3 regions of the Cytobacillus sp. ABV4_503 genome follow, and region 2 is predicted to be linked to each of the others. Evidence: a T-box and tRNA genes for the amino acid it is inferred to sense, from the RefSeq annotation. Region 2 holds a T-box; the other regions hold tRNA genes.
What was found. A T-box is a leader RNA that pairs with one kind of tRNA and senses whether it is charged. The one in region 2 lies ahead of argS (arginine--tRNA ligase), so its partner is inferred to be a tRNA-Arg.
Positions count from the first base shown of each region.

Region 1: it encodes a tRNA-Arg, which carries the amino acid that the T-box ahead of argS (arginine--tRNA ligase) is inferred to sense. The anticodon was not compared.
Region 3: it encodes a tRNA-Arg, which carries the amino acid that the T-box ahead of argS (arginine--tRNA ligase) is inferred to sense. The anticodon was not compared.

Region 1 covers NZ_JBSWTH010000001.1:1,276,870-1,287,346, forward strand. The annotation lists gene ACXAD1_RS06510 (B12-binding domain-containing radical SAM protein) at 1-67, opposite strand, end outside; gene ACXAD1_RS06515 ((Fe-S)-binding protein) at 272-988, shown strand; gene ACXAD1_RS06520 (LutB/LldF family L-lactate oxidation iron-sulfur protein) at 1,126-2,556, shown strand; gene ACXAD1_RS06525 (LutC/YkgG family protein) at 2,553-3,272, shown strand; tRNA gene ACXAD1_RS06530 (tRNA-Arg) at 3,350-3,423, opposite strand; gene ACXAD1_RS06535 (acyltransferase family protein) at 3,528-4,568, opposite strand; gene ACXAD1_RS06540 (methyl-accepting chemotaxis protein) at 5,076-6,881, shown strand; gene ACXAD1_RS06545 (PAS domain-containing sensor histidine kinase) at 7,048-8,883, shown strand; gene ACXAD1_RS06550 (methylated-DNA--[protein]-cysteine S-methyltransferase) at 8,880-9,380, shown strand; gene ACXAD1_RS06555 (DUF2087 domain-containing protein) at 9,503-10,084, shown strand; gene ACXAD1_RS06560 (carbon-nitrogen family hydrolase) at 10,121-10,477, opposite strand, start outside.
Region 2 covers NZ_JBSWTH010000002.1:65,550-76,026, reverse strand. The annotation lists gene ACXAD1_RS25340 (FtsW/RodA/SpoVE family cell cycle protein) at 1-698, shown strand, start outside; T-box leader at 729-983, shown strand; gene argS (arginine--tRNA ligase) at 1,029-2,714, shown strand; gene ACXAD1_RS25330 (sulfite exporter TauE/SafE family protein) at 2,728-3,612, opposite strand; gene ACXAD1_RS25325 (Dps family protein) at 3,796-4,233, shown strand; gene ACXAD1_RS25320 (EamA family transporter) at 4,368-5,261, shown strand; gene ACXAD1_RS25315 (mechanosensitive ion channel) at 5,624-7,309, shown strand; gene ACXAD1_RS25310 (DUF4395 domain-containing protein) at 7,432-7,863, shown strand; gene ACXAD1_RS25305 (YqcI/YcgG family protein) at 7,976-8,701, shown strand; gene ACXAD1_RS25300 (serine hydrolase) at 8,820-9,605, opposite strand; gene ACXAD1_RS25295 (ABC transporter ATP-binding protein) at 9,607-10,477, opposite strand, start outside.
Region 3 covers NZ_JBSWTH010000001.1:3,803,277-3,813,753, reverse strand. The annotation lists gene racE (glutamate racemase) at 1-126, shown strand, start outside; gene recQ (DNA helicase RecQ) at 461-2,602, shown strand; gene ACXAD1_RS19195 (GerMN domain-containing protein) at 2,833-3,900, shown strand; gene rph (ribonuclease PH) at 4,076-4,846, shown strand; gene ACXAD1_RS19185 (XTP/dITP diphosphatase) at 4,848-5,459, shown strand; gene ACXAD1_RS19180 (metallophosphoesterase) at 5,456-5,974, shown strand; tRNA gene ACXAD1_RS19175 (tRNA-Arg) at 6,120-6,196, shown strand; T-box leader at 6,661-6,923, shown strand; gene ilvB (acetolactate synthase large subunit) at 7,005-8,726, shown strand; gene ilvN (acetolactate synthase small subunit) at 8,723-9,241, shown strand; gene ilvC (ketol-acid reductoisomerase) at 9,291-10,313, shown strand; gene ACXAD1_RS19155 (2-isopropylmalate synthase) at 10,300-10,477, shown strand, end outside.

The DNA of each region.
Region 1 (10,477 bases), on a different contig from region 2:
TCAGATAGCGGATCGCTATATTTGTATGAATGTATTTGGCATTAAGCGTACTGGCGATAACTTTCATTTATTTTGAACTCCCTTTTTAGCAACTTAAACATCATATAATTGTATCATATTTTTGAATGAAAAAAAGGAAGTAAAACATTGACATATGCTAAGGGAGATAAACTATACTAATTATTATAATATTTATAAAAATTAAACGATTTTCATTAAACCTATAGTAAGATAGTAGAAAAATATAGTATTTAGCTGGGAGAGGGAATGAATGAAGGTAAGTCTTTTTGCAACATGTCTGGTAGATATGTTTCAGGGAAATGCAGGAAAAGCAGCTGTTGAATTGCTTGAGCGCCTGGGATGTGAAATAGATTTTCCGGAATCACAGGTCTGCTGCGGCCAGCCTGCCTATAACAGCGGCTATGTGAAAGAATCAAAGGAAGCTATGAAAAGGATGATTACAGCATTTGAGCATGCAGAATATGTTGTTTCCCCTTCTGGATCTTGCGCCTATATGTTTCATGAGTATCCGTACGTTTTTAAAGGTGACTCTGTTTGGGAACCAAGAGCAAAAATGCTTGCAGAAAAAACATACGAACTTACTCAATTTATCGTTGAAGTTCTAAACGTGGATGATGTTGGAGCAAAGTTAAAAGGAAAAGCCACTTATCATACATCCTGCCATATGACCAGGCTTCTTGGTGTAAAGGAAGCACCTATGAAATTATTGAAAAATGTGAAGGGCCTGGAATTCGAAGAGCTTCCCGGCAAGGAGCAATGCTGCGGTTTTGGCGGTACCTTTTCCGTGAAAATGGCTCAAATATCTGAACAAATGGTAGATGAAAAGGTTGGGCATATAGAGGAGACTGAAGCAGAAATTCTCATTGGAGCTGACGCAGGGTGCCTGATGAATATTGGAGGCAGGATCGGCAGGCAGGGAAAACCAATAAGAGTAATGCATATTGCTGAAGTGTTAAATTGCCGCTAAGCAATTAAATGGACATGCTTTCCTGCAAGAAGGAAAGACAATTTTGAACGTCGATAATTGTTTATCGTAAGCAGCCTGCCCCCTTGAGCAGTCGGGGGTGGGCAAGGCGCTTGTGCTTTTCTAAAGGGGGAATAGAAATGGCTATGAAAATAGGAACAAATGACTTTAAGGATCGTGTGGATTCCGGAATAAACAATTCCTTTATGAGAGGGGCAGTGTCTGGTGCCCAGGAAAGGCTTCAGACAAGAAGGCTTGATGCTGCAGCAGAACTTGGAAATTGGGAAGAATGGCGGTCGCTTTCAGAAGAAATTCGCCAGCATGTACTTGAAAATCTTGATTTTTACTTATACCAGCTCAGCGAAAATGTAGCTAAAAGGGGCGGGCAGGTTTTTTTCGCTGAAACTGCAGAAGAAGCATCTTCCTATATACGGGAAGTAATTGAAAAGAAGAATGCAAGAAAAGTGGTTAAATCAAAATCTATGGTAACCGAAGAGATACATTTAAATGCGGCATTGGAAGAGGCCGGATGTCAGGTAATTGAAACAGATTTGGGGGAATACATCCTTCAGGTGGACGATCACGATCCTCCTTCGCATATAGTTGCGCCTGCTCTTCATAAGAATAAAGAGCAGATTCGGGATGTGTTTGCAGAAAAACTGAACTATCAGAACACAGAAAAGCCGGAAGAACTTGCATGGCATGCGAGAGAAATGCTGCGGGGTGAATACTTAACCGCAGATGTTGGCATAACGGGCTGCAACTTCGCTGTTGCTGAAACCGGTTCAATCACCTTAGTGACTAATGAAGGCAATGCAGATCTCGTCACAGCCTTACCTAAGACACAAATTACGGTAATGGGCATGGAAAGGCTGGTCCCGACTTACGAGGAAATGGAAGTGCTTGTCAGCATGCTGACGAGGAGCGCTGTTGGACAAAAGCTAACGAGTTATATTACTGTTCTGACTGGTCCAAAAGAAGAACTCGACGTCGATGGTCCTGAAGAATTCCACCTGGTTATAGTGGACAATGGCCGCTCTTCGATTTTAGGAGGGGAGTTTCACTCCATTCTCCAATGTATCCGCTGTGCTGCATGTGTAAATGTTTGTCCCGTATATAGACATGTAGGCGGCCATTCCTACGGATCCATTTATTCAGGCCCGATTGGAGCTGTGCTGTCACCCCTTTTAGGAGGCTATAATGATTATAAGGAATTGCCATATGCTTCAACACTTTGTGGAGCATGTACGGAAGCCTGTCCAGTCAAAATCCCTCTTCATGAACTGCTTCATAAACACCGGCAGGTAATTGTCGAAAAAGAAGGAAGGGCTCCGATATCGGAAAAGATGACTATGAAGGCTTTTGGGCTGGGGGCAGCTTCACCCTCGCTTTATAAGTTTGGGTCAAAGCTGGCACCGGCAGCCATGAATCCATTTACCGCAGGGGACAAAATTACAAAGGGACCAGGCCCATTAAAAGCATGGACAGAAATTAGGGATTTTCCAGCTCCCAATAAAGAAAGATTTCGCGATTGGTTCAAAAATCGGCCAAAAGGAGGCGGACAGCAGTGAATGGAACAATTCAGAATCGAGATGCTTTTTTAAATAAAATTGCAGGCAGATTGGGCAGGGAAAAAAGAATTACTGGAGTCGAAAGACCGGAATGGAGCTTTAACCCGCAGGATGCAGTCTTGAAAGAAGCGGATGCTGATGAGCTTCTCGAAGCTTTAAAGACTCAGTGTACGAAAATCCACACTGACCTTGTTGTAACCAGTGCTGCCAATTTGACTGAAACGCTCAAAGAAATTGTAGTCCAATATGGCGGGGGTCCCGTTGTGACCTGGAAGGATGACCGCTTTAGACAGTTTGGGCTTACAGCGCTATTCAAGGAGATTTGGCCAAAAGAGAATATAGATGTGTATGAATGGGATTATTCTGAAGAAGGAAGAAATATTGAATACGCAGAACATGCTAACATCGGCATCACGGTCAGTGAAATAACTCTGGCTGAATCTGGCACAGCAGTCTTGTTCAGCAGCAAGGATCACGGGCGGACAGTTAGCTTTCTCCCTGCTGCTTCTATCATCCTTATTCCGAAAAGCACCCTGGTTCCGCGCATGACACAGGCAGCAAGGATCATTAGGGAGCGGGTAAACTCAGGGCAGCAGGCACCTTCCTGTATTAATTTCATTACTGGACCAAGCAACTCCGCTGATATTGAGATGAACCTCGTTGTTGGTGTACATGGGCCTGTTAAGGCTGCGTATATAGTTATTGATGATTTATAACTCGTGGGGCACCTGGCATCCGGTTTTTGTAAGTACGAGAAAAAACGCCAAACTTTTGTTGGCGTTTTTTCTAAAAGCGTCCCAGGCGAGATTCGAACTCACGACCTACAGCTTAGGAGGCTGTCGCTCTATCCAGCTGAGCTACTGGGACAAAATAATATAACACAGTTACTTATTATAATCCAATAATCAAAAATGGTCAATGGTTATGCCTAAAGTAAAAAACCGGCCAGTAATCCATGACCGGTTTCTGCTCTAACTTGTAAGTTTTTTACGATAAAATCTGGCATATGCCCTTGATCTATCTTTAAGCTTCTTTAGCTGTGACGTTTTCAGTTCTATAATTGGCTGTGCAAATGAAGTAATCAGTTTGCTTGAGAGAAGCAAAGTAAGCAGCAGCGATATTCCGGCAAGCAGCAGGAAGTTTTCCGGTTTGTTAAAAAAGCCCTGTACATCACTTTCCCTGAATACTCGTATAAAGAAACCGTGGAGCAGATAGACATAAAGTGTATTTTTTCCTAAATTAGTAAAGAAATATTGTTTACGGGGCACAAAAGCAAAGAAGCTAAATACCATTATCAAACTTAGGACATAAAAGCCCAATCTCGTAAAGACTGCCCCAATCGAAGCTGTCCCCATTTCAGTATATGGTTTTGAGCCAAGCAGCCATTTATAATCCACTTCAGGATAGAGATAAAAGCCTGCAAAGACTACAGCAAAAATAGCTAATGCACTAATTCTGAACTTTGGCTGGAATAGCGCATAAAAATGCTCCTTCTTTAAATAATACCCCATTAGGAATAAAGGAAAGAACACAAATGTTCTGGATAAGCTTAAATAGTTTGAAATCCAATCGGCATATCCGACGGCAAGCCCAATGATAAAAGCAGCAGCCAGGGAATATACAGGTTTATACTTTGCAAAGAATAGAAGCATGATATTCCAGAAGAACATGCTGATCAGGAACCATAAAGACCAATGCGGGTTAAAAGGATCCAACTCAAATGTGCCTTTATTATATAAAAAATAATAGAAAATCGAATAAATAACCTGAAAAATAATATATGGCAGTATGAGCTTTTTTGCAATTTTCTTTATATAGCCTTTTTTATAAAAGCCTTTTGCAAAAAAGCCGGAAACCAGTATAAAAGCTGGCATATGGAACGTGTAGATTACCTTATATAAAGTATAGATTGTTTCATTATCTTCAATAAAAGAGCGGAGTAAATGTCCAAAAACGACAAAGAAGATCAAGATGAACTTCATGTTGTCGAAGTAAAAGTCACGTTGTTTCATAAGTCCTCCTCTATTAAAGACCCCCAAAAATTCTCTTTCTTTCTTTACCCACTTTAACATGAAGCAAACTTCTTTTCTCGTGTAAATAGAAGGTTTAATTTACAGATAAAGTAAAATGTTTGACCGTCGAAATTTCTGTCATACTATCTATAAATTCCTGTTATACAAAGAATGTTTGCTTGTTAGCTCATATATTATATGGCTTGAATGGCTTCTTGTAAATCTGTTTCAAATCTCATTTGTGAAAATTCATTTTTGTCGCAGATAAAAGGGAGTAGTTCGATTAGTATGTCATAGCTGACGATTTAGTGAGACAATCAGGGTTTTAAAGAGAAGATTCTTAAATGGAAAATGTGCAGGGAAGGCTGTATTAAAATGAAAAATTGGAAAAATAATCTTCAAATGTCTTTTTTGTTCTATTATAATGAATTGAAAGAATAGTAAAAAAGAATTAGATACAAACTAGTTCAATTGTTCGCATCTGGTTAAATCACAAAGGGGGAAGCAATGTTGAAAGGGGTAAGAAAATTTATACCGGGCAAGAAGGAAAGAAAAGAATCGTCCAAGCCAATAAAGCTTAGCATAGCCAAGTATTTAAACAAAATGGCCAGCACTAGATGGTGGAAGAACCTGAAGCTTGGCCAGAAATATGGGGTTGCGCTTTTTGTGACCATTGGGCTATTCACGGTTTCCACCGTTCTTACTTTCTTCTTGCTGACAATTGCCAATTCAAAACTGGAGATAGTTAAGGATTCTGGGGAAAAGGCCATTAAGATTACTGAATCAGCGGCCACTTTTCATCATAAAGGGAGCACGATTGGAAACTTTATCATTGACTCCAACCCAAAACATTTAAAAACATTCGATGAGCTGACAGAGGATTTTAATAATTTGAAAGAGGAAATTTCTCCAGAACTGAGCGATTCAAAATTAAAAGCCCTTTTTAGACAAATTGATGAAAATGATCAAAAAATCACCAGTTTATTTCATGATGTCATTGAGCCAGAAGTGAAACTCCAGCATGCAAGAGAATATAGGCTGGGAAAATTGCAGGCCGATAATATCATTTCTGAAACGGTCGATAAATTAAATACTCTCAGCAGCATGATGAAAGAGGATCAGCAAAAGGCTGTGACTTCTGCTAAATCTGGCCTTATCCTTACTTTAATAGTACTTGGCATTTCAATCATCATTTCTGCTATCCTGGGAATCGCAAGTATCCTTTTTATAGGACGTATTATTTCTAAAAAACTGACTGCCATTGTACAATTCTCAAATGATATTGCAGGAGGAAACCTCAATGCAGATTCGGTGGAGTATGAGGGTGATGATGAAGTAGCCCAGCTTAGCAGAGCCATGAATTCCATGAAAATAAAACTGAAGACCATGATTCAGGAAATTAATGCAGTTTCTGGGTATGTGACAGAAAGAAGCGGAGAACTGAATATTGCTGCAAATGAAGTGAAAGCAGCAAGTCAGCAGGTTGCTTCAACGATGCAGGAACTATCCGGAGGCGCTGAGGATCAGGCGGGCTCTGCAACACGTTTATCTTTAATGATGGACGAGTACCTGGAAAAAGTGAAGGAAGCTTCATACAGCGGTAATGAAATAAAGAGTGCTTCCACAGAGGTGCTATCGCTCACTGAGAATGGAAACAAGCTAATGAAGGAATCCCAGGAACAAATGGGATTAATTAACCAGATAATGAAGTCATCAGTGGACAAGGTAAATGGACTCGATGATCAGACAAAGCAAATATCCAGATTAGTTAAGGTAATAAAGGAAATTGCAGACCAGACTAACCTGCTGGCATTAAATGCAGCCATTGAAGCAGCCAGAGCCGGTGAGCATGGAAGAGGTTTTGCAGTTGTGGCAGATGAGGTGAGGAAACTGGCTGAGCAGGTATCATTCTCGGTTTCAGATATCACTAGAATTGTCGTGGGCATTCAAGCAGAGTCAAACAGTGTGGCCACGTCGCTTCAAACAGGCTATGTTCAAGTTGAAAAGGGAACTGAGCAAATTCAATTGACGGGGCAAACATTCCAGAATATTTATGAGGCAGTTAACTCAATGTCAACTAATGTCAGTGACATTTCCCGCAGCCTTGAGCAGGTCTCCATTAATTCCTCCCATATGAACCAGTCCATTGGCAGTATTGCCGCAGTATCTGAGGAATCTGCTGCAGGCATCGAACAAACGAGTGCATCAATGGCTCAGACTAACCATTCAATGGAGGAAATCTCAGACAATGCACAGTCCTTGTCGGAATTGGCAGAACAATTAAATGAGATGATTGCGAAATTCAAATTGTAAATTCCAGGCATACTCTTGACAGGGTATGCTTTTTCTTCTCCCCCAGAACCCTTTGATATGAAAAATTAATAGGACAGTTTTCTCAGAGATTTAAAGGTTTTAGTCAGATCTTGTAGAAATATTTAATTAATTGCATATCCCAATAGGAGGAAATAGAGTGGTCATTATGAATCAGGAAATCAGGAAACTCTATGCCAGGATTGAGACTTTGGAAAAGGAAAATAATATTTTGGCCAATGATAATTCACCTAAATATAATATATTCTCACGCTCGAAAGATGGAATTATAATTTTTGATAGCCAGGAGAGAATTGTGGATGTCAATCCATCATTTGCTGAAAGCTTGAAAATGGATAAACAATATCTGCTAGGCAGGAATTTGTCTGATATCGTGCCGAAAAATAGGCATTTCAAGCTTGAAAAGCAAAGGGAACTGTTGAAGAGGAAGGAAAGTGTCAGGGGCATTCTTCCTATTTATAACGGCAGAACGATAATAGAGTTTGATTTTACTACCAGCATCCTTAATGAGGGCAGTCTTTATATGTGCATATTAAGAGATGTAACGAGTAAGCGGCTCCTGGAACGGAAAGTGAAAAAGAATGAAGAGCTGTATGCGGACCTATTTACCGAAGCTCTGGATGGGATCATTTTTTGGGGTGGAGATGGCGAAATCATCGATGCGAATGAATCTGCTTGCCGAATTTTTGAATGCACTCATGAGGAGCTTCTCAAAAAAAAGATAAAAGATTTTGTATATGAAAAATCGGAAAGATACAGAAGCATTGTTAGAGAGATGTTTGTTAAGGGAAGCATACGGGATGAGCTAGTTTTTCTTATGCCAAATGGCCAGTTCAAATCTTTGGAGTTTACAGTGAAATTAAACTCCGTTGAAGGCTACCATATGACTATCTTCAGAAATGTCAGTGAGCGTCATGCCATGGAGAAAAGCTTGAGGGAAAGCGAACAAAAATTCCGCATGATATTTGAAGGTGCCCTTGAAGGTATTCTTCTTTGGAACGACCAGTTTGAAATAGTCGATATTAATCAATCAGGTCAGAGATTGCTTCAAATGACAAAAGAGGAGCTTATAGGTGTATCGCTGCATAGTATTTTGAATGACTGCAATATAACCGATGATGAATTAAAGGAGCAGATAAAAAACATACATTCAGCGGGGCAATCAGACGGTAACCTTTCCATTACTCTGAAATCAGGCAGAAAGAAGTTCTTTGAGTTTTCCAACAAGCTGAATATTTTTTCTAATATCAGTATGACAACATTTAAAGACATAACTGAGAAGCTGGAAATGGAAGAACAGCTTCGGAAATCAGACACTTTGAATGTCATTGGAGAATTGGCAGCAGGAATTGCCCACGAGATCAGAAACCCAATGACAGCTCTTAAAGGCTTTATACAGCTGCTGGAGGGCAGTGTGAAGGAAGATCATTCTATGTATTTCAATGTGATTACCACTGAGCTTAGCAGGATAGATTCAATTATTAATGAATTTCTCATACTTGCTAAGCCTCAAGCTGTCAAATTTGTGGAAAAAGACATATCTCAAATCATGAAGGAAACAGTCGATCTCCTGAGTGCTCAGGCTGTGCTGCATAATGTTCAATTCAGGACTTATTATGAAAAGAATTTGCCCAATGTTTTCTGTGAATCCAATCAAATGAAAAAGGTCTTTATCAATATAATAAAAAATGCGATTGAAGTCATGCCTAAGGGTGGATATATTACTGTATCCATTCAGAAGGGGTTAAATAATAAAGTTCACATATCCATTAGGGACGAAGGAACAGGAATTCCCGCGCATAAAATAAAAAAGCTTGGTGAACCTTTCTATACTACAAAGGAAAGAGGCACTGGACTTGGTTTAATGGTTACATATAAAATTATTGAAGAACATAAGGGAACAATTGAAGTGGAAAGCAAATTGGGGGAAGGAACTGTATTCCACATCTATTTGCCCTATATTTTAAAGGCGGGAATGAAATGACAGTAAGAATTTATTCTAAAAAAAACACACCGGCAGGAGACATTTACATTGTCATTGAAAAGGGGATCCTTTCGGCATTATACATGGGGAAAGAAGATTTTCTCGAAGGGGAAGAAGTTTTATCATTGCAATTTGATCCCTCCGATCCTTTAATCAAAAAGTGTTCGATCCAGCTTGGGGAATACTTTGATGGGCAAAGAAAAAAGTTCGACATCCCTATAGAACCTCATGGCACTGAATTTCAAAAAGCAGTCTGGAAAGAGCTTTGCCTAATCCCATTTGGTGAGACAAGAAGTTATCAGGACATTGCTGTCAAAATAGGGAAAGAAAAAGCAGTGCGCGCCATTGGACAGGCAAACAAGGCCAATCGCCTTCCGATCATTATTCCATGCCATCGGGTAATCGGAAAAAATAAATCGTTAACAGGGTATGCAGGAACCCGGACTGAAATTAAAGAAGTACTGCTATCCCTCGAGGGGGCTAATTATATTAAATAGCTCTTTCTTAAATCACCTCTAAGGGTGATTTTTTTATGCGATATTATATATATGGTTGACTGGAGGAGGTTAATTCGATTATTATCTAATTAGATGATAATCGAAATGAGGGTGCTGGTATTATGCAATTAAATCGTTTAGTAGCTTTTTATAAGACAATGGGAGACCCAACCAGAATCAGGATTGTTTTTCTTCTTGCCAAAGGGCCTTTGCATGGACAGGCGATAGCTGGGAAGCTTGGATTGACCCCGCCAACCATTACCCATCATTTAAATAAACTCAGGGAAATAAACCTTGTTTATCAGAGAAGAGATAAAAATACAGTTTATTTCTATCTAAATGAATCCGTACTGAAACATCAGTCGGGTGTTCTTGCGAAATTGGCAGATAAAGAGGAGATTAAGAAAATGGAAGAACAAAATTCAGAAAGCCAGAAGGTTATTGAAAACTTCTTTACAAAAGATGGAAAACTGAAGAATATACCTGCACAGAGAAAGAAGAAGCTCATGGTTTTTGAACATCTAATCAAAGGGTTGAAAATGGGAAAAAAATATGAAGAAAAAGAGCTCAACGAATATATTAAACAGTATCATGAAGACTATGCTACAATACGCAGAGAGTTTATTATTAATCATTATATGTACAGGGAAAATGGCATTTATGAATTAAATCCTCCAGAAATGTGGGCAAAAATAGAAGGGTAAAAAAGTCAGGGGCCCTAGTCAGGGCCCTGTATGCCATCAGCGGTAAAAATCCGGTTTGCGGTCAGTAAAAATCGGAATCATGCTGCGGACTTCTTTCACTTTATCCAGGTCTATCTCAGCATGGAGGATTTCTTCTGTTTCAGAACCTTCAGCAAGCACTTCTCCCCAAGGATCTATAATCATCGAATGGCCTGCAAAGACATTGTCAGGATCAGAGCCAGAGCGGTTGCATGCAATTACATAGCACTGGTTTTCAATGGCACGTGCAATCAAAAGCGACCGCCAATGTGCCAGCCGGGCCAATGGCCATTCTGCTACTACAAATAAAGCTTCGGCACCTTCCGCTGTATGGGTCCGCACCCACTCAGGAAAACGGATATCATAACAAATCAT
Region 2 (10,477 bases):
TGATCATTATTGAAGACCTGGGTACCGCCCTTGTCATCATCGCCATATTAACAGGAATCATCCTGGTTTCCGGAATCACCTGGAAAATCCTTGTTCCGATTTATGGGATCCTTGGCGCCTTCGCGGGAACGGTGCTTTATCTGGTCATCATAGCACCAGAGATTTTGGAGAAGTACCTTGGGATAGACCCCTATCAGTTCAGCAGAATTTATTCCTGGCTTGACCCGGTTAATCACAAGCAGGGAGCCGGAATGCAGCTGTACAACTCCATGCTCGCAATCGGCTCAGGATTAATATCCGGAAAAGGGTTTACTGACAGACAGGTATATGTGCCTGATGCCCATACTGATTTTATTTTTAGCGTCATTGGCGAGGAGTACGGCTTCTTTGGTGCCAGTGTAGTAATCAGCCTTTTCTTTCTGCTTATCTATCACTTAACTAAAACCGGCTTGGAGACGACCGACCCCTTTAATACTTATATTTGTGTCGGGGTCATCAGTATGATCACCTTCCATGTATTTCAAAATATCGGTATGACTATTCAGGTACTGCCAATCACCGGCATTCCGCTGCCGTTTATCAGCTACGGCGGGAGCTCGCTTATGGGAAACATGATGGCGATGGGCCTGATTTTCAGCATTCGCTACCATCATAAGACTTATATGTTTTCAACGGATTCAAATTATGTTGCAAAATAATTCCAACCACGTATAATAACATTAATATATTTAGTGTCTATGATGAAGAGAGTAGCAAAGGGCTCTTTCCTAAAAGCGAGACAGGGACGGTGCAAGCCTGTCGGAAAATCCTTTTTGCGAAGCGCACTTCGGAGATGCATAGCTGAAAGAAAAGTAGGCTATGCCGGGTAAGGAGTCCCGTTACCAAACCCCATAAGGAAGTTCAAATATTAGGAAACGTCCTTTTGCAAGAGGTCCTTTGGACAATCAGAGTGGTACCGCGGGCAGATTCAGCTCGTCTCTATATTTATATAGAGACGGGCTTTTTTATTTTCCAGGAGGTGTAATATGATTAATTTTAAAGCTATTTTCACAGCCCAGCTGGCTTCAGTGCTGAATGGGCAGCTTTCAGACGAAGCAATTGCAGACTTAATCGAAACGCCAAAGAATCCGGCATATGGCGATCTTGCTTTTCCCTGTTTTACACTTGCAAAAGCATTGAGGAAGTCACCTGCCTCTATTGCTGAAGAGACAGCGTGCCTGATTCAGGGACCGCATATCGAAAAAGCAGAGGCTGCTGGTCCTTACATTAATATCTTCTTTTCCAAAGAGTCAGCCGGTGCAGTCATAATGGAAAAAATTTTGAACGAAGGAAAAGAATATGGACAGCTGAATGATGGCGCAGGCAAAACAGCCGTGCTTGATTTCTCTTCGCCAAACATCGCAAAGCCCTTCTCCATGGGCCATTTGCGGTCTACGGTCATTGGAAACGCCCTCGGCAGCCTGGCCGAAAAATGCGGTTATACAGCGGTCAGAATCAACCACTTAGGCGACTGGGGCACACAATTCGGCAAGCTGATCACCGCTTATACAAAGTGGGGCAGCCCGGATAAAGTGAAGGAAAATCCCATAAAGGAACTGCTTAGCCTATATATACGCTTCCATGAAGAAGCAAAAGCTAACCCAGCCCTTGAAGATGAAGCGCGTTCCTGGTTCAAAGAGCTTGAAAACGGAAATGAGCAAGCTCAGGCACTCTGGAGCTGGTTTAGAGATGAATCATTGAAAGAATTCCAGCGGGTTTATGATATGCTTGGTATTCATTTCGACTCATACAATGGTGAAGCTTTTTATAATGATAAAATGGAACCCGTCATAGAGGAACTCATGGCAAAAGACCTGCTGGCTGAGTCTAATGGCGCAGAGGTGGTTCAACTGCCTGATGAAGACCTCCCTCCATGCCTGATAAAAAAATCCGACGGAGCGACTCTGTATGCAACACGGGATCTCGCTCGAGCTTTTTACAGAAAAGAAACCTATCAGTTTGATCATTCCCTATACATTGTCGGTCAGGAACAGAGCATCCATTTCAGACAGGTTAAAAGCGTTATTAAAAAGATGGGTTATGAGTGGGCGGATAATATGACACATGTCCCTTTTGGCCTCTATTTAAAAGATGGGAAAAAGATGTCTACCCGAAAAGGCAGAGTCATCCTTCTTGAGGAGGTCCTGAATGAAGCAATCCTTCTGGCAAAGAACAATATCGAAGCTAAAAATCCCGGCTTGGAAAACAAAGATGAAGTCGCTGAAGCAGTCGGCATCGGGGCTATTCTGTTCCATGACCTGAAAAATGACCGCATGAATAATATTGAATTTTCACTTGAAGATATGCTGACATTTGAAGGAGAAACAGGACCCTATCTGCAATACACCAATGCCCGGGCCTATTCTCTGCTCCGCAAGGCAGACAATGTTCCATCTGCCGAAAATGGGCTATCTGATTCTTACAGCTGGGAAATTATCAAGCTGCTCTATCAGTATCCTGAAAAAATCAGACAATCTTATATGCAGCTTTCCCCTTCTGTCCTGGCTAAATATTTGATTGATGTGGCTCAAGCCTTCAATAAATATTACGGACAGGTAAGAATATTGGAGAAAGATAACGGCATCAAATCAAGACTTACCCTTGTCAAAGCAGTCACAATTGTCCTTACCGATGGCATGCAAACACTCGGCATGAAGGTGCCCCAGCAAATGTAAAAAGAGAGGCCCATTATGGTCTCTCCTTTTTTGCCTTTGTGCGGGTATTTGCTTTCTGCATTTTCACAAGGCTTCTTACTAAAAATCCGCCGACAAAGATGGCCATCACCAGTAAGCCGGTATAATTCAAGTGTATTAACTTTAGAATCACACTTGCCACAGTAGCCATATATAAGGCTCCGAGCATATAGGTGATCTCTTCGTTTTCAAAATAGGAGGTAAGCTTCGCTCCAAATTGTGACCCTATGAGGCCTCCTCCTACCAGTGAAAGGCCAATCCAATAATCAATGGATATGGTTGAAGAATAAGAAACAAAGCCTGCAGTGACAATCAGCAGAATAGCAAACAAGCTGGTCCCTACTGCTTTTTTCGGCATCATCCCTAAATAAGCAACCGATAAAGGCACCATAATAAAGCCGCCGCCCACACCTAAAGTCGTAGAAACAAAGCCAGCAAAAAATCCAATGAGCACCATCTTCACAATAGATGGTGAAAGTTCAGAAGGCGGAACGTCGCCTGAGGCCGACTTTTTCCTGCTTTTTAACATACCTAAAGCAAAATAAGACAGGAGAATGATATAAAACAAAGGCACTGCCCACGTATCCCAGCCCTTTTCCTCAAGAAACAGCACAAAGGGGTGTGCAGCCTGAGTAGCTGCCATGCCGCTTAGTCCAAGTATCAGCCCTTGCTTAAGCCGTATATTCTTCATCCTGATATGAGCGAAGATGCCTGAAAGGGAGGTTCCAATTGAAAAAAGCAAACTCGTAGTGATCGCTTCTACAGGAGAAAAACCAAAGAGCATGAGAGTGGGAGTAAGAATGAATCCCCCGCCTACTCCAAAAAAACCGGAAAGCACACTAATAAGCGCTCCGAGTGTAATAAATAAAACGTATTCCATTTCAAATCCTCACTAACCGTTATGTCTTTCCAATTAAGCGGTACTATATCACTTTACCATAATCGTACAGAGTTATACTGCGGATTTCTAATTTATCTTATTTATAATTATTATAAATAAGTATTGATTTTAATTTAATATTTGTTATAATAAATATATAAACGACTTAGGGGGAATATAAAAATGGAAAAATTACATGCAGCATTAAATGTACAAATCGCAAACTGGAGTGTTCTTTATACTAAATTGCACCGCTACCACTGGTTTGTAAAAGGCCCGCTTTTCTTTACCCTTCATGAAAAGTTCGAAGAATTATATAATGAAGCAGCGGAAGTTGTGGATGAGGCAGCGGAACGCCTGCTTGCAATCGGTGGCTCACCGGCAGCGACATTAAAGGAGTTCTTAAGCATCACTACTCTTGAAGAGACTAATGGGGAAAAGAAAGCAGAAGATATGGTTGCCGCTCTTACTTCCGATTATAGACAGATTAAAGAACTATTAATTTCTTTAGCCCAGCTTGCTGAGGAGCAGGAAGATCAAGTGACAGGCGACTTCGCCATCGGCCTTATGGAGAAATTAGATACGCATATTTGGATGTTAAATGCCTACTTAGGAGAATAGACGATAATAAAGAAAGAGTCAGTGAGAAAAATCACTGGCTCTTATTTTTGTGAAAAAAAATCTTTCCCCTTTAGGATCACTGAGATGTTATGATTGACCTTGCCCCATATCCTCTTTAGAAAGGAGTATCCATAATGGCAAATTTAAAATATTCATTATTTATTTTTCTTGGCGCATGCAGTTATGGCATTCTGGCATCCATTGTAAAACTTGGACTCCAGGCCGGCCACTCTGTTCCTGAATTGACCGGAAGCCAATATTTATTTGGGCTCCTTTTGCTGTTGCTTTCTTTCCCATTTATCAAAAGAACGAAAATCACCCTTAAACAAACAGCAGCTTTGTTATTGACCGGTGCCTCCCTAAGTTTAACAGGCATTCTGTATGGAATGAGCCTCGACCGGAATCCGGCCTCCATCGCTGTTGTTCTCTTATTTCAGTTCACCTGGATAGGAATTCTTTTAGAAGCCCTATATGAAAGAAGGATGCCCAGTAAAGCAAAAGTCATTTCTTCGATCTTGCTTATTATAGGGACAGTATTTGCAAGCAACCTGATTAATTCCGGGTCACATCCTATTCAAGCTGATGGCCTGATCTATGGCTTATTATCTGCGGTAACATTTGCCGTATTCATTTTTGCGAGCGGCAAGGCAGGTAAGGGAATTCCAACCATTCAGAGGAGCATCTTCATCACATTTGGCGGACTTCTTCTGGTTGCAGCTGTTTCAGGCCCCGTCTTAATAAGCGGCGGCATTCAGCTTGAAGGCCTATGGAAATTCGGCCTGCTGATGGCATTGTTCGGAGCCATTTTCCCAATTTTATTTTTTGCAATCGGTTCACCCCATTTAGATTCAGGGCTTGCCACAATTGTAGGTTCTGCCGAACTCCCGGCTGCTGTTGCTGCGGCCATGCTGATTCTAGGCGAAAGAATTTCGGAAGCACAGACTTTCGGAATTGTGATGATCCTGATTGGAATCAGTATTCCGCAATTCTCATTGAAAAAAGCAGCAAAGAATCGATTTAGCACGTAAGGAATTTACGACTTAAGATTTATAGAAAAAAGACTTTGGAAATGACCTCCAACGTCTCTTTTCTATAAAGTCTATTATCTCATCGATAGGTTTTTATCATGTATTATGCGTGTCTATAACAACTGCTGTGTTTTGGTGAAGAGGCAGGATTCATAAAGCTTCCTTCTGTGTTATATCTTCCCCTGTCCGAATGAGCGCCACATTCGGACTCCATCTTCCTGTTTTCCTCTTCTTCTGTCCGAATGGGGCAAGTCAAACGCCCCTTCTGCGAAAACAATCTTGATAAAAGGACTGTTTACTCCTAAAAGCAGTGGGTATATGAAAGTATGCAATTCTACAAATTCTTTTAAGGAGTGACAATATTGGACAATAATCGGTACTGGGGCGGATTTGATTACCTTTTGGCCAAACTGCCTGATTTATTATTAGCACTATTAGTATTATTAGTTGGGTGGATGATTGCAAAAGCAATAGAAAAAGCCGTTTTAAAAGGGCTGCGCAAAACCAGCCTTGATGACAGAGTATTCCCTGATAAAGCAAATAGAAAGTATTCATCTGAGAAAATAATCAGCAAGATTATTTTCTATCTGCTGTTAGTGTTCGTATTTATCCTGTTCTTCAATATATTGGACCTCGATATTATCGCTGCACCTCTTGTGGGCATGTTCTCCTCCATAATGGCAGCAGTGCCGAGCATTTTAAAAGCAGCTCTAATTCTATTATTCGCATGGCTTATCGCCACCGGACTCAGCCTGCTGATCAGAAAGAGCGGCAGAACGCTCAAAGTTCAAGAAAAGCTTAGCAAATGGAATTTAACAGACCATAAAGAGCAGCCTGCCAATGTTATTGATAACGCAGCTAAAATTGTGTTCTATCTGACATTGCTGGTATTCCTGCCGGCTGTATTGGGAGCTCTAAACATGAATGGAATCGCCGGACCGTTCACCGGCATGCTTGAAAGCATCCTGGCCTTTTTGCCTAAGCTTCTTGCAGCAGCCCTGATTTTATTTGTAGGCTGGTTCGTTGCGAAAATCGTCCGTGATATTGTAACGAATTTCCTGCAGGCTATTGGAAGTGAAAAACTGACCGCAAGACTTGGCTTAAACCGATTGTTTGAAGGGACAAGCCTGGCATCTGTGATTGGCACAGTTGTGTTTGTTCTTATTCTGATCCCAACAGTCATTGCCGCTCTAGAGAGATTGGATATTGAAGGCATTTCCGGACCTGCCATTGCCATGCTGAATGATGTCCTGACGATGCTGCCGAATATTGCTGTAGCTATATTCTTCGTGCTGATTGGAGTTTGGCTCGGAAAATGGGTACGCAAATTCGTCTCCAGTTTACTCGAACGCATTGGATTGAATTCTTACTTCTCCGGTATGGGATTAAATAAGTCTGCTGCTGCAGGCAATGGTTTAAGCTTCTCCCAGGTGATTGGCTATATTGCAGAAGTGATTATTGTCCTGTTGTTTGTGGTACAGGCTCTTAATATCCTTGGCCTTGACTTCCTGGTAACATTGGCGACAGGTGTAATTGCCTACCTGCCTCATGTGATTGCAGCTCTTGTCATTCTTGGCGTAGGTTTGTGGCTGGGAGGTCTGGTTAAGAAATTGCTAAGCACGGTTCTTCAAGGACCGCATTATAAATTCCTTGCCAATATCGCTCAGGCAGCCATTATCGCGATTTCAATCTTTATGGCACTCGATCAGCTTGGTCTCGCCGCTTCCATTGTAAATGCTGCGTTCATTCTAACGCTTGGTGCACTTGCCCTGGCATTCGGCTTATCATTTGGTCTTGGTGGAAAGGATTTTGCAGCCAAGTATCTTCAAAAGCTTGATCGTAAAATTGAAGAAACAACTATTAACAAAGATGCCGATACGAAAGCAGTGATGAAAGAAGCCATGCCTGAAATGAAACCAGGCAACGCCACTAGTACTGTTGATAAACCGATTAACCCAACAAGTCCAGATCCGTCTATGAATCCTGCAAACGACCCATTAAATCCGCGCAATAACCGGATGGATGAAAACAATGGTCCATTGAAATAATTTTTGAAGCACGTCCCTGTGGGCGTGCTTTTTTATTTTCCAGGCTTTTTCTCTTCACAAAAACCTGCAATTTAAGTAAACTAATAATACCTATAAAACCAATGAGAAAGGTCGGAAAATAATTGGCAAATACACCGGTTTCTATTCCCCGTCCGCTCGTAAGAACCAATCAATGGTCGATCGTATTAAGTGTTTTAGCTTCGTGGCTTATCGGAGAAGCATGGATTCTTGCCATCCCCCTACTTGCAGGTATAATGGGCTTATTGTTCAGCTACAATCCCATTATGCGTACAGCAAAACATTTTCTGAGAAAAAATCCTGCTGATTACATTCCCGAAGACTGGGAGCAGCAGCAATTTAATCAAGTGATTGCCGTTGCCTGCCTGGCGCTGGGCCTAATAAGCTTTCTTCTGGGCTGGACAGCTGCAGGGTATGTTTTTACAGCTATGGTAGCCCTATCAGCATTTGTTGCCATTCTGGGATTTTGCATAGGCTGTTTTATCCGCTTTCAGTTCAATCAATATAAATACCGAAAATCATTAGATAAAGCTTAAGGCAGCCAACACGGCTGTCTTTTTCTTTTTCTTTTTCGTTTCCACTCAGCTAGTTTCAAAGGACTTTTTAAGGGGTACATATTTCATAAGTAAATCATTCTGAGGTGAAAAAATGAAAACTGCCAGTAAGTTTCTCTTAACAAAAGAGGATATGACTAACCCCGAAATTGTGCCTGAGTGGGTTATTCAAGAATATAAAACATTTCATGATACGGTTACAGATAAAACCTTCCCGTGCTATTTTGGAATGACTGCTGAGATGCGCGGCGAATTGAGATATGCCTATATTACACAGGAGGACTGGTCTAACCTGCCGGAAGCCCTCGAATCCTTTATCGAGCTATTTGACGCACCAAAACTGATTCGACATGGCTTGTTTGTATTTGTGGAGCCGGAAACAGATGAAAACCCGCTTGAACATTACAGAAAATATTTCTGGAATATCCTTCAGTACCTGCATAAGGTTGATACAAAGCCTTGGCCAAAGGATTATCCGACAGATCCTGACCATCATTTATGGGCGTTTTCTTTTGCCGAGGAACCATTCTTTGTGTTTGGAAATGCGCCTGCCTACAAGCAGAGAAAGACGAGGGATTTGGGCAATAGCCTTGTGCTCGGTTTCCAGCCGCGCCGCATTTTTGAAGGCCTTGAAGGCACCTCTAAAGGCGGCATCATGTCCAGGGAAAAAGTAAGGGAACGGGTTGAAAAATGGGATGGCCTCCCTACCCATCCAAACATCAGCCATTATGGCGATCCCGAACACCGTGAGTGGAAACAATACTTTATCGGTGATGACATTAAACCAATCGAAGGGAAATGCCCTTTTCATCATAAATAATTTTGAAAGCGCAGCGCCTAACGCACGAATTATCTTCGAGGAACGTCCATCTCCTAATTTTACCTGAAAAGCAAAAACTGCATAAATAAATAAGGAACCGTTCTCAGTATACGGTTCCTTATTTTAGGGTTATATATTGATTAATGAGACTGCCGATTGCGGACAGTAATTCTCTGCCCGCTGCCTGGCTTTGAAGCTGGTCCACAAGTACAGCGGCGTAAACAGTTTTTCCTTTATGGGTAAATATGCAGCAATCATGCTCTATTCCTGGAAGTTCGCCTGTTTTGCTGGCAACCTTGACTTTTTCCGTGTCTATCGTGTTTGCAAGTTTGTTTTTGTACTGCTGTTTTTCCAATATATCCAGTGCTTTTTGTGTGTATTTCCCGGTTAAAAGTGACTGCTCTGCCAACGCCTTTATGCCAGACACCATATCCCTGGCAGTCGTAGTGTTGTCCATGCCGTTTTTCAATGCCTCAAAGTCCATCATCTTCCTGTTTAATTCTGTACAATTATACCCCAAACCTTTGATTAGCTGATTGATTTTCTCTATTCCCAGCCTCTCAATGATTAAATTAGTTGCTGTATTATCAGATACAATGATCATGAGCGTCATTAAGTCTATAAACTTCACCTTCAGACCCTTGCTCATGGACTGCAATACCCCGGCTCCTCCAACCCGGGCAGCATCCTTCACCTCTGCTTCTTCATCAAGCTGAAGCATCCCTTTTTCTGCCTGTGAAAGCCCCGCGAGTAAAATGGGAACCTTAATCAAGCTTGCGGAAGAGATAACATCATCGGCATTTGTTTCGATTACACCATCTTCTGTATGGATATATACGGAAACGCGGCCGTCACAGCAGCTGGCCAATTTAAGAATTTCCGCTTTGAAAGTATGAAAGTTCATTTTATTTCGCAGCGGCTACTTGCGGCCGGTTATGGTCGCCCGTTACCTTTTCATTATATAAATGGCAGGCCACAAAGTGATCCTTCTCAATCTCCTGCCACTCAGGCTTCATGGAAGCACAGGCCTCCATCGCATAAGGGCAGCGTGTGCGGAATACGCAGCCGCTAGGAGGATTCATCGGACTCGGGAGTTCCCCTTCCAAAATAATTCTTTCCCGGTGATCCTCGACATCAGGGTCAGGGATGGGAATCGCCGACAGCAAGGCCTGTGTATAAGGGTGAAGCGGATTTTTATATAAGTTTTCGCTAGTGGTTAATTCCACTAGATTCCCCAAATACATAACGCCAATTCTGTCGCTGATATGTTTGACCATCGAGAGATCATGGGCGATAAATAAGTAGGTTAGACCTTTTTTCTTTTGAAGCCCTTTAAGCAGATTGACTACCTGGGCTTGTACCGATACATCAAGTGCGGAGATCGGCTCATCAGCAATAATAAATTCCGGATCAAGCGCCAAAGCCCGGGCAATTCCAATTCTTTGCCTCTGTCCGCCGCTGAATTCATGCGGATAGCGGTTGGCATGATCGCGGTTAAGACCCACATCCTCCAGAAGCTGATAGACCCGCTCAAGCCGTTCCTTTTTGTTCGGATATAATCCATGCACTTCCATGGGCTCCGAAATAATCTCCTGGACGGTTGACCGCGGATTTAACGAAGCATATGGATCCTGAAAGATCATCTGCATCTTCCTGTGAAAAGCAAATCTTTCTTTTTCAGTCATGGTATGGACATTCTTTCCGTCATAAAGGACTTCGCCTTCTGTACGGTTGTATAAACCAATAATTGTACGCCCTGCGGTTGATTTTCCGCAG
Region 3 (10,477 bases), on a different contig from region 2:
CTTAAAGCTGTTGCAGAGAACCCTGAATATAAATTCTGCACAACGGGCTCACCGGCCATTTTTTCTAAAATTGCTTCAAAGTGGCTGGGATTTCCTGTAAATACTGCAGAAAAAATATCGCTTTAACACATGCAGACACCTTCTGAACTTTTTCAGAAGGTGTTTTTAAAGCTAATCATAACATCTTGAACGCGGATAACTGTCTAGCTCCACAAGGAATGCTTCGACAGCTTTATCATCGCACGACTAAAAGCGCTAGCTTTTATGAGGAGCGCCTATCCCCTCGAGGTGAGGCCCCCAGGATGGGGGTTATGCAGACGTTGCCACAGGACGTGGCGTTCTTAATCTGCGTTCCTTTGTGGGCAAGGCGCTTCCGCTTTTCTTTTAGGATTACATTTTAAAAAAGCTTTGGTATCATGAGAATGAAAGACAAAATATATTAGTTGAGTTGGTGATCAATTTGCTCGCACAAGCCGAAAACTATCTGAAAAAATATTTTGGATATACCTCTTTCCGTCCTGGTCAACAGGAGATTATTCAAAATATCCTTTCTCAAACCAATACTCTTGGCATTCTCCCAACTGGAGGCGGAAAGTCAATCTGCTTCCAAATACCCGCTCTTGTACTCCCCGGAACGGCCATTGTGATTTCTCCCTTAATTTCCCTGATGAAAGATCAAGTAGATGCTCTTAGTCTTGCCGGCATCCCGGCTGCTTTTATCAACAGCACGCTGTCTTCTGCTGAGTATCAGCATGTTGTAGCGGGAATACGCAAAGGTGAATATAAGCTCGTGTATGTGGCGCCGGAACGATTTGGTTCCATGGTCTTTTTGGATTTATTAAACGATATTTCAATTAGTGCTATCGTCTTTGATGAGGCGCACTGCATCTCCCAATGGGGGCATGACTTTAGACCAAGTTATCGTTCGGTTGTCGCTGAGCTTAACAGCCTGAACCAGAAACCTGTAATCGCTGCTTTGACAGCAACAGCAACACGGGATGTTGCAAATGATATTCGCAGGCTTTTAAACATAGGAGAGGAACATACGTTTATTACCGGTTTTGCAAGGGAGAATTTATCTTTCCACGTTTTGAAAGGTGTTAACAAAAGGGACTTTATATTGCAGACCATTAAGAAACATAAAAACGAAGCGGGAATAATATACACTTCAAGCCGCAAGGAAACGGACCAGCTGTACCAATTTTTAAAAGGCAAGAATTTGTCTGCTGCCAAATATCATGCAGGCCTAAAGGAAGAAGAACGAAAAGAAGCACAGGATACCTTTGTATACGATGAATCAGACATTATGATTGCAACGAATGCTTTTGGAATGGGGATAGATAAATCCAATGTCAGATATGTCATCCACTATAATCTTCCGCGGAACATTGAAGCCTATTATCAGGAAGCGGGAAGGGCCGGCAGAGATGGCGTTGATAGCACCTGCTACCTGCTGTTTGCCCCTCAGGATATCCAGCTGCAGAAGTTTTTGATAGAGGAGAGCAGTCTGAATCAACAAAAAATGGAGCAGGAATACAGCAAGCTTAAGGATATGGTTAATTACTGCCATACAGAAAAATGCCTTCAGTCCTATATCATTGAATATTTTGATGAGAATGCCGATCCTATTCAATGCGTCAAATGCAGCAGCTGTCTGGATGAACGGACAAGCATGGATATTACACAGGAAGCTTTAATGATATTCTCATGCATCAAGCGGATGGGAGAAAGATTTGGAATTACTTTGACAGCCCAGGTTTTGAAAGGATCGAATAATAAGAGAATCCGCGAAATGAATTTTCATAAACTTTCAACATTCGGATTGCTGAAAAACCGCAAAGAAAAAGAGATTGGTGATATGATAAATTATCTGCTCGCTGAGGACTATCTGGCTTTAACAGATGGAAAATATCCGACTGTAAAGCTGTCGGCCAGTGCAGTTCCCGTGTTGAAGGGGCAGAAAAGATTATTTATGAAAATAAGCGAGCCGGTGCGTATTCAGGAAACAGAGGAAAACAATGAGCTCTTCGAGATGCTGAGAAAACTTAGGAAAAAGATTGCAGATGAAGAAAATGTCCCTCCTTTCGTAGTATTTGCTGATGCAGCATTAAAAGAAATGAGCCGCTATTTTCCCGTCAGCAAGGACATGATGTTAAATATTAAAGGCGTAGGGCAAATGAAGTTTGAAAAGTATGGAGAAGACTTTATCCAGGCTATCAGAGAATTTGCCGAAGAACATAATATTTCGCCTAAGCCGGCTGCAGAAGCGCCATCAAAATCAGAGGAACCCATAGATGATCGTCCAAGCTACCAGATTTCCTTTGACTATTACAAGGATGGAGATTCAATAAGAGAAATAGCCAAAAAGCGAAATTTCTCACCGATAACAATTCAAGAGCATATATTTCGCTCTATCAGAGAAGGCAATGTAATTGACTGGTCAGATATTTTCAATGAAACTGAAGAAAAGCTCGTTTTACAGGCTGCTGAAAAGGCTGGTAGAGACAAACTTAAACCAATCAAAGAAGAACTTCCGGAGGAGATAGATTATTTTAAAATCAAAGCTGTCCTGATAAAAGATGAACTGCTGAAACAAATATGACAGAGAAGCTCCTTATGGGGGCTTCTTTTTTTATGAAAGATAAGAGAATTTTGAACGTCGATAAGCAGCCTACCCCCTCGAGGTGTCGGGGGTGGGCAAGGCGCTTGCGCTTTTCCTTCGGTTTGTCCAAATTTGTCAAAAATCTATTAACACTTTTATCCTAAAAGACGGTCTAAATTTCAGATAGGCTCGTATACATGTAGTACAAACTGTCTCAGGGGGGATTATGTATGTCTTTAAATAAAAAAACGTCTTTAGTGTCAGCTGTGCTGGTATCATCTGTTCTATTATCAGGCTGCGGATTGTTTGGAAGCCAGGGGAAGGAAAAGGTCGATCCGCCAAAAGCAGTATCTTATACCGATGAAGGCGAGAGTGTTGCAGAAGAAACAGCTGGAAAAGAAACAGCCGAAAATGAAGAGGGTGTTACGGCAAATCTTAAAACAGAGCTTTACTTGATTGATAAGAATGGGTATGTCGTTCCCCAGACAATAGATCTTCCAAAAACTAATTCAGTTGCTACACAGGCGTTAGAGTACCTGGTAGAAAACGGTCCTGTTACAGAGCTTCTTCCAAATGATTTCCGAGCAGTCCTTCCGGCTGATACAAAAGTTTCTGTAAATATTAAAGATAAAGTTGCAACCGTCGATTTTTCAAAAGAATTTCAGGAATATGCTAAGGAAGATGAAAAGAAAATTCTCCAATCAGTTACCTGGACACTTACACAATTTGATTCCATTGATAAAGTTAAGCTGACATTAAACGGACATGAATTAAAAGAGATGCCTGTGAATGGCACTCCGGTCAGTTCTGCGTTAAGCAGAGCCAATGGAATAAACATGGATACAACGGAAGTAGTAGATATCACGAATACGAAGCCGGTGACCGTTTATTATCTGGGCGGGGATGAAGAAAACTATTATTACGTGCCTGTTACAAAGCGTGTAAGCAATGATATGGACAATAAAGTTGAAGCGGTTGTATCCGAACTGATAAAAGGGCCGAACTATGCATCCAATCTGGTGACAGACTTCCTTCCGGATGTAGAACTGCTTGAAGATCCAAAAGTTGAAGAAGGAAAAGTCACATTAAACTTCAATGAGAATGTTTTCAGCAGCTTCGAAGAGAAAATGATTTCCAAGCACTTGCTGACTGCACTTGTCCTTTCACTGACAGAACAAAAGGGCATCGAAAGCGTTGCTGTCACTGTTGATGGCAAAGCAGAGATTGTCAATGAGGATGGCCAAAAACTGTCTGAGCCTGTAACCCGTCCTGAAAATGTGAATACAGGAAGTTTTTAATAGGGCAGATTTTGTTATACTATATAGTAACAGGAAAAAGAGGTTGGCATTTAATGCCGCCTCTTCTTTGTTGGTGAAATGAAGTTATGCCAATGTACCTGGACAAAAACATACTTAGGGCGATGCTCTGGTTAAATAATTTTTTTGCATATGGAAAAGAAGGGGGAATCAGCTTATGCGTGCAGATGGACGTGAACCGAAGCAGCTTAGGCCTATACATATTGAAACAGATTACTTAAAGCATCCTGAGGGCTCTGTCCTTATAACTGTGGGAGACACGAAGGTGATTTGCACAGCAAGTATCGATGAAAGGGTCCCTCCTTTTATGAGGGGACAGGGGAAAGGCTGGATAACAGCTGAATATTCCATGCTTCCAAGAGCAACGGAACAGAGAAATATCAGGGAATCAGCAAAAGGGAAAATCTCAGGGAGAACAATGGAAATCCAGCGTCTGATCGGCCGTGCTCTCCGTGCAGTGGTGGATCTTGATGCACTTGGCGAAAGAACGGTTTGGCTTGATTGCGATGTAATCCAGGCGGATGGAGGGACTCGGACAGCATCCATTACAGGAGCCTTTGTCGCTATGTCACAGGCGATGGATAAATTATACAGCAGCAAGAAGCTTACTCACTATCCAATAAATGATTTCCTTGCTGCCACAAGCGTGGGAATTCTTAAAAACAAGCAGGCTGCAGTGGATTTGAATTATCTTGAAGACTCTTCAGCGGAAGTAGATATGAATGTCGTTATGACTGGAAGCGGTGAGTTTGTGGAACTTCAGGGAACGGGAGAAGAAGCGACTTTTTCTTATACCCAGCTGCAGGAAATGCTGGGTGCTGCGCAGGAAGGGATAACAGAGCTGTTTGAGTTTCAAAAGGCTGCGCTTGGAGAAAAAATCTCAGGAAGCATTCAAAGCAAAAGAGAAAAGCTGGAGGGGAGGTCATAGCATGCAGGAAGTCATTATCGCTACTAAAAATGCAGGCAAAGCCAGAGAGTTTGAACGGATGTTCAAGCCTCTTGGGTATGAAGTTAAAACGCTGCTGGATTATCCTGATTTTCAGGATGTAGAAGAAACAGGAAGCACGTTTGAAGAGAATGCCATTCTGAAAGCGGAAGCCGTTTCAGAAGCTTTTGGAAGAATGGTAATTGCCGATGATTCAGGATTGATCATTGATGCGCTTGGAGGAAAGCCAGGCATCTATTCCGCCCGCTATGCAGGAGAAGAAAAAAACGACCAGAAAAACATGGAAAAGGTTCTCGATGAGCTCAAAAACATTCCGGATCATAAGCGGCAGGCTCGGTTCTATTGCGCTCTTGCAGTCGCTGCACCCGGAAAAACTACTATAACAGCTGCAGGAACTTGTGAAGGCCATATCTTAAGAGAAAAAAGAGGGACTTATGGATTTGGCTATGATCCTATTTTCTTTGCAGAAGAAAAAGACAAAGCAATGGCTGAATTAATGCCGGAGGAAAAAAGCCTGATCAGCCATAGGGCAAATGCTCTCAAAAAGCTGGAGGAGCTGCTTCCTTCTTTCGTAGCCGGAGCTGAGAACTCATGAGGGTTCTGATTGTCAGTGATAGCCATGGGTTAACCTCTGAACTCAGCAAAATCCGCGAAATGCATCCGGATATGGATCTGATGATTCATTGCGGAGATTCTGAGCTTCAGGCAGATCATGAAGCATTGGAAGGCTACGCTGCTGTAAGAGGAAATTGCGACTTTGAGGCAGCATTCCCGGAGGATAGAATAGAAGAAGCAGGGGGACTCCGCCTTTTCGTCACACACGGACACAGATATTCCGTTAAGTCTACCTTAATGAATCTGTCATACAAGGCACGTGAAATGGAAGCAGATATTGTATGTTTTGGCCATTCACATGGTCTGGGAGCTGAAATGTCTAATGGGATATTATTTATTAACCCTGGGAGCATCCGGCTGCCAAGAGGAAGAAATGAAAAGACATATGTCATACTGGAAGCCAGGGGGAAAAATGTTACATTGGATGTGTATGACCTGTCTAATGGGAAAATTCCTGATTTGACACAAAATTTTTTACTGGTAAAAAGCGAGTAATTTGAATATAATAACTGAGGGAAGCCAGTCTTCCCTCATTAATAAAAAATATCTTACCAAAGTGTTGACTTCTTAACATTTGTCTAATATAATAAATCTTGTCGTTAAGTTAATTAATCTCAACCAAGTAAAAAATTTTCAATACGTCCCAGTAGCTCAGCTGGATAGAGCAACGGCCTTCTAAGCCGTCGGTCGGGAGTTCGAATCTCTCCTGGGACGCCATTTACACATCTGGCAGCACTACATATCTTACCGAATCCTTACTCACCTTTTTGGTGAGTTTTTTTGTTTTTAATTTAGTTGCAATGGCAGGAGTCTGCCAGTGCAGCCCTCGACTTAAATCGTCTTTACAAACCTCTTAATATTTGAACCACATATCAGCTGTCATCTCCCGTAATTAAAAAATTCTCTAAAATTTTTTTGTCCCAGGGAATGTGAATATATCAACAATGTAAGCGGATACAGAAAAACAGATTAATCGAAATTATCAAATAATTCACAGAAAGGGTGTTGACGGCTGATAAAAATGGGCGTAAGATAGTCCTCAATATAAGAAATTCACACCTTTAAGTTAAATAGAATTATAACCTTCATCTAAGTGAAATCTCTCTCTCAATATGAATTTTTTTAACTTAATAATTCAGTGGTTTAAAGCGTTAATGTTTTAATGGGTTTTACTCCGAATAGGAAAAGCGTAGAAGAGGATAAGTAGTTTTATGACAGGCATTCACAGAGAGCCGGACCTGCTGAAAACCGGTAATGCCCTCTTAAAATGAACTCACCTCTGAGCGCAGTCCTGAAAGATGATCGATGATCGACTAGGGGCTGCCGGGTGTTCTTCACCCGTTATCAAAACGGACAGCATATAGCTGTTCATGAGTGCACGCACTATAAGCGTGAATCAGGGTGGTACCGTGGAACAGGTTATCAAAGCCTTTTCATCCCTTATACCTACAATCGATAGGTGTCTTTAGGGGTGGAAGGGCTTTTTATATTGGAGTTATAAATTACATGAGGAGGTTATCAACAAATGCTGCAGGAAGCTGCCTTAACAGAAACAAAAACGGAGACACATCCTGTCACCGGTGCAGATCTGTTATTAAGAGCCTTGGAGAAAGAAAATGTTGAAGTGATTTTTGGTTATCCTGGAGGAGCTGTTCTTCCACTCTACGACAAACTGTATCATTCAGAGATTCTTCATGTGCTGCCGCGTCATGAACAGGGAGGAATTCATGCTGCTGAAGGGTATGCCCGGATAACTGGAAAACCGGGTGTTGTAATTGCCACTTCAGGACCAGGAGCCACTAATATTGTTACCGGGCTTGCAGACGCAATGATGGATTCACTTCCGCTGATTGTTTTTACAGGTCAGGTGGCAACGGGAGTCATTGGATCAGACGCCTTTCAGGAGGCAGATATCCTGGGGATAACCACTCCAATTACAAAATACAATTATCAGGTCCGCAGCATTGAAGATATCCCGAGAATTGTTAAAGAAGCTTTTTATATAGCTTCAACCGGCAGGCCAGGACCGGTGCTGATCGATATCCCTAAAGATATCGCTGCGGGAATTTCAGATCAGCCCGAGGAAGAAAAGGAAGTGAATCTGCCGGGATATCAGCCGACATTGAAACCAAATTACCTGCAAATAAGGAAATTAACTGAAGCGGTCAGCAGATCGAAAAAGCCTGTCATCCTGGCTGGTGCTGGCGTGCTTCATGGAAGAGCATCCAAAGAATTAAAAGAGTACGCAGAGCAGCAGCAAATTCCTGTTATTCACACACTCTTGGGCCTCGGCGGGTTCCCGGCAGATCATCCATTATTCATCGGAATGGCAGGGATGCATGGCTGTTATGCAGCCAACATGGGACTTACAGAATGTGACTTGCTGATAAATATTGGAGCCCGATTTGATGACAGATTAACAGGAAACTTACAGCATTTTGCACCACATGCAACAGTCGCCCATATTGATATTGATCCTGCTGAAATCGGCAAGAACGTTCCGACGTCCATTCCGATTGTGGCAGATGCAAAAGAAGCTCTTGAGCAGCTGATTCTGCAGGATGGAAAACCGCCGGCCCATAAAGAATGGATGGAAACCATCCTGAGGTGGCAGGAGGAATATCCATATTTCTATGATAAAGAATCTGGACGGCTGAAACCCCAGAAAGTCATGGAAATGCTTCATTCAAAAACAGAAGGGAATGCCATCGTCGTAACAGACGTAGGGCAGCATCAAATGTGGGCAGCCCAATACTACCGCTTTAATAAGGCAGACAGATGGGTGACTTCAGGGGGGCTAGGAACAATGGGATTTGGATTCCCTGCAAGTATCGGAGCTCAGCTGGCTGACCCGGAAGCATGCGTACTCGCTATTTGCGGAGATGGAGGATTCCAAATGTCAACGCAGGAGCTTGCCGTTATACAGGAAATGAACCTGCCGGTAAAAATTATCATTTTTAATAATATGGCCCTTGGCATGGTTCGGCAATGGCAGGAGATTTTTTATGAGTCCCGCTTCTCTCACAGCAAAATCCCAGTACAACCATCTTTCGTAAAATTGGCAGAAGCCTATGGAATAAAAGGATATGTCATTCAATCTGAAGAAGAAGCTGAAGAGTTATTGGATGAAGTGCTTCATAACCGTGAGCCAGTGCTTATCGATTTCCGGGTGGATCCGGATGAAAATGTGTATCCGATGATTGCACCTGGAAAAGGACTTCATGAAATGGCAGGTGTAAAACCATGAAAAGAGTTATATGCCTGACTGTTATGAATCGGCCGGGCGTTCTAAACAGAATCACGAATTTATTTTCCAAAAGAAACTTTAATATTGAAAGCATTTCAGTTGGCCTGTCTGAACATGAAGGGATGTCGCGCATCACTTGTGTGGTCCATGTTGAGGACTCCAGTGCCAGTGAACAAATTACAAAACAGCTAAACAAGCAAATCGATGTGATAAAAGTGACTGATATCACTGATCAATCGATAGTGGCAAGAGAGCTCGCCCTCATTAAAGTTCAGGCGGTCCCTTATACCAGAAATGAAATTTACTCATTAATTGAACCTTTCAGAGCTTCTGTAATAGATGTCAGCAAGGATAGCATGACCGTTCAGATTACAGGTGAATCTGATAAGGTAGAAGCTTTCATTGAACTCATTAAACCATATGGAATTAAAGAGCTTGCCAGGACGGGAACAACGGCATTCCCTAGAGGAACACAGCGTACTTCCCAGCAGTCCAAATCATATTCAATTGTTTAATAAATCTATTACTAAAATATAAAATTTTAATCGGAGAGGGAGATAAAACATGGCAAAAATGTACTATAACGGAGATGCAAATGCAGCTTATTTAAACGGAAAGAAAGTAGCGGTTATCGGATACGGATCTCAGGGACATGCGCATGCGTTAAACATGAGGGACAGCGGAGTTGAAGTTGTAATCGGCCTTAGAAAAGGGAAGTCTTGGGAAAAAGCAGAAGAAGACGGCTTCCAGGTATACTCAGTGGGTGAGGCAGCAGCACAGGCAGATGTAGTGATGATTCTATTGCCGGATGAACTCCAGCCAAAAGTATACAAGGAAGAAATTGAACCGAATCTATCAAACCAGGCATTAATGTTTGCCCATGGATTTAATATCCATTTTAATCAGATCGTGCCTCCAAAAGAGTGTGATGTATTGCTTGTAGCACCAAAAGGGCCAGGGCATTTGGTCAGAAGAACATATGAACAGGATGCAGGTGTCCCAGCTCTGTTTGCAGTCCATCAGGATGTAACAGGAGAAGCAAAGGAGCTTGCCCTTTCTTACGCTAAAGCCATTGGGTCACTTCGCGCAGGTGCATTGGAAACAACTTTTAAAGAAGAAACGGAGACAGATCTGTTTGGTGAACAGGCAGTGCTTTGCGGAGGGCTTACTTCATTGGTTAAAGCAGGATTTGAAACTCTTACAGAAGCAGGCTATCAGCCGGAACTTGCATACTTTGAATGTCTGCATGAGCTTAAACTCATCGTTGACCTTATGTATGAAGGAGGTCTGGAAGGAATGCGCTATTCCATCTCGGATACTGCACAATGGGGTGACTTTGTCAGCGGCCCGCGCGTGGTAGATGCAAGGGTGAAAGAAGAAATGAAGGCAGTTTTGAAAGATATCCAGGAAGGTAATTTTGCTAAAGGCTGGATTTTGGAGAACCAGGCAAATAGACCGGTATTTAATGCAGTGAATCAGAGAGAGAATGAGCATCCAATTGAACAGGTAGGAAGAGAGCTTCGCAAAATGATGCCGTTTGTCAATAGCAGCAAGAAGAAAGAAGTGGTCGTAAGTGCAAACAATTAAAATATTTGACACAACGTTACGAGATGGCGAACAATCAGCAGGTGTCAACCTTAACTTTTCCGAAAAGTTAGAAATAGCCAGGCAGCTGGAGCGCCTGAATGTAGATATTATTGAAGCCGGTTTTCCTGCAGCGTCCAAAGGTGATTTTGCTTCTGTACAGAAAA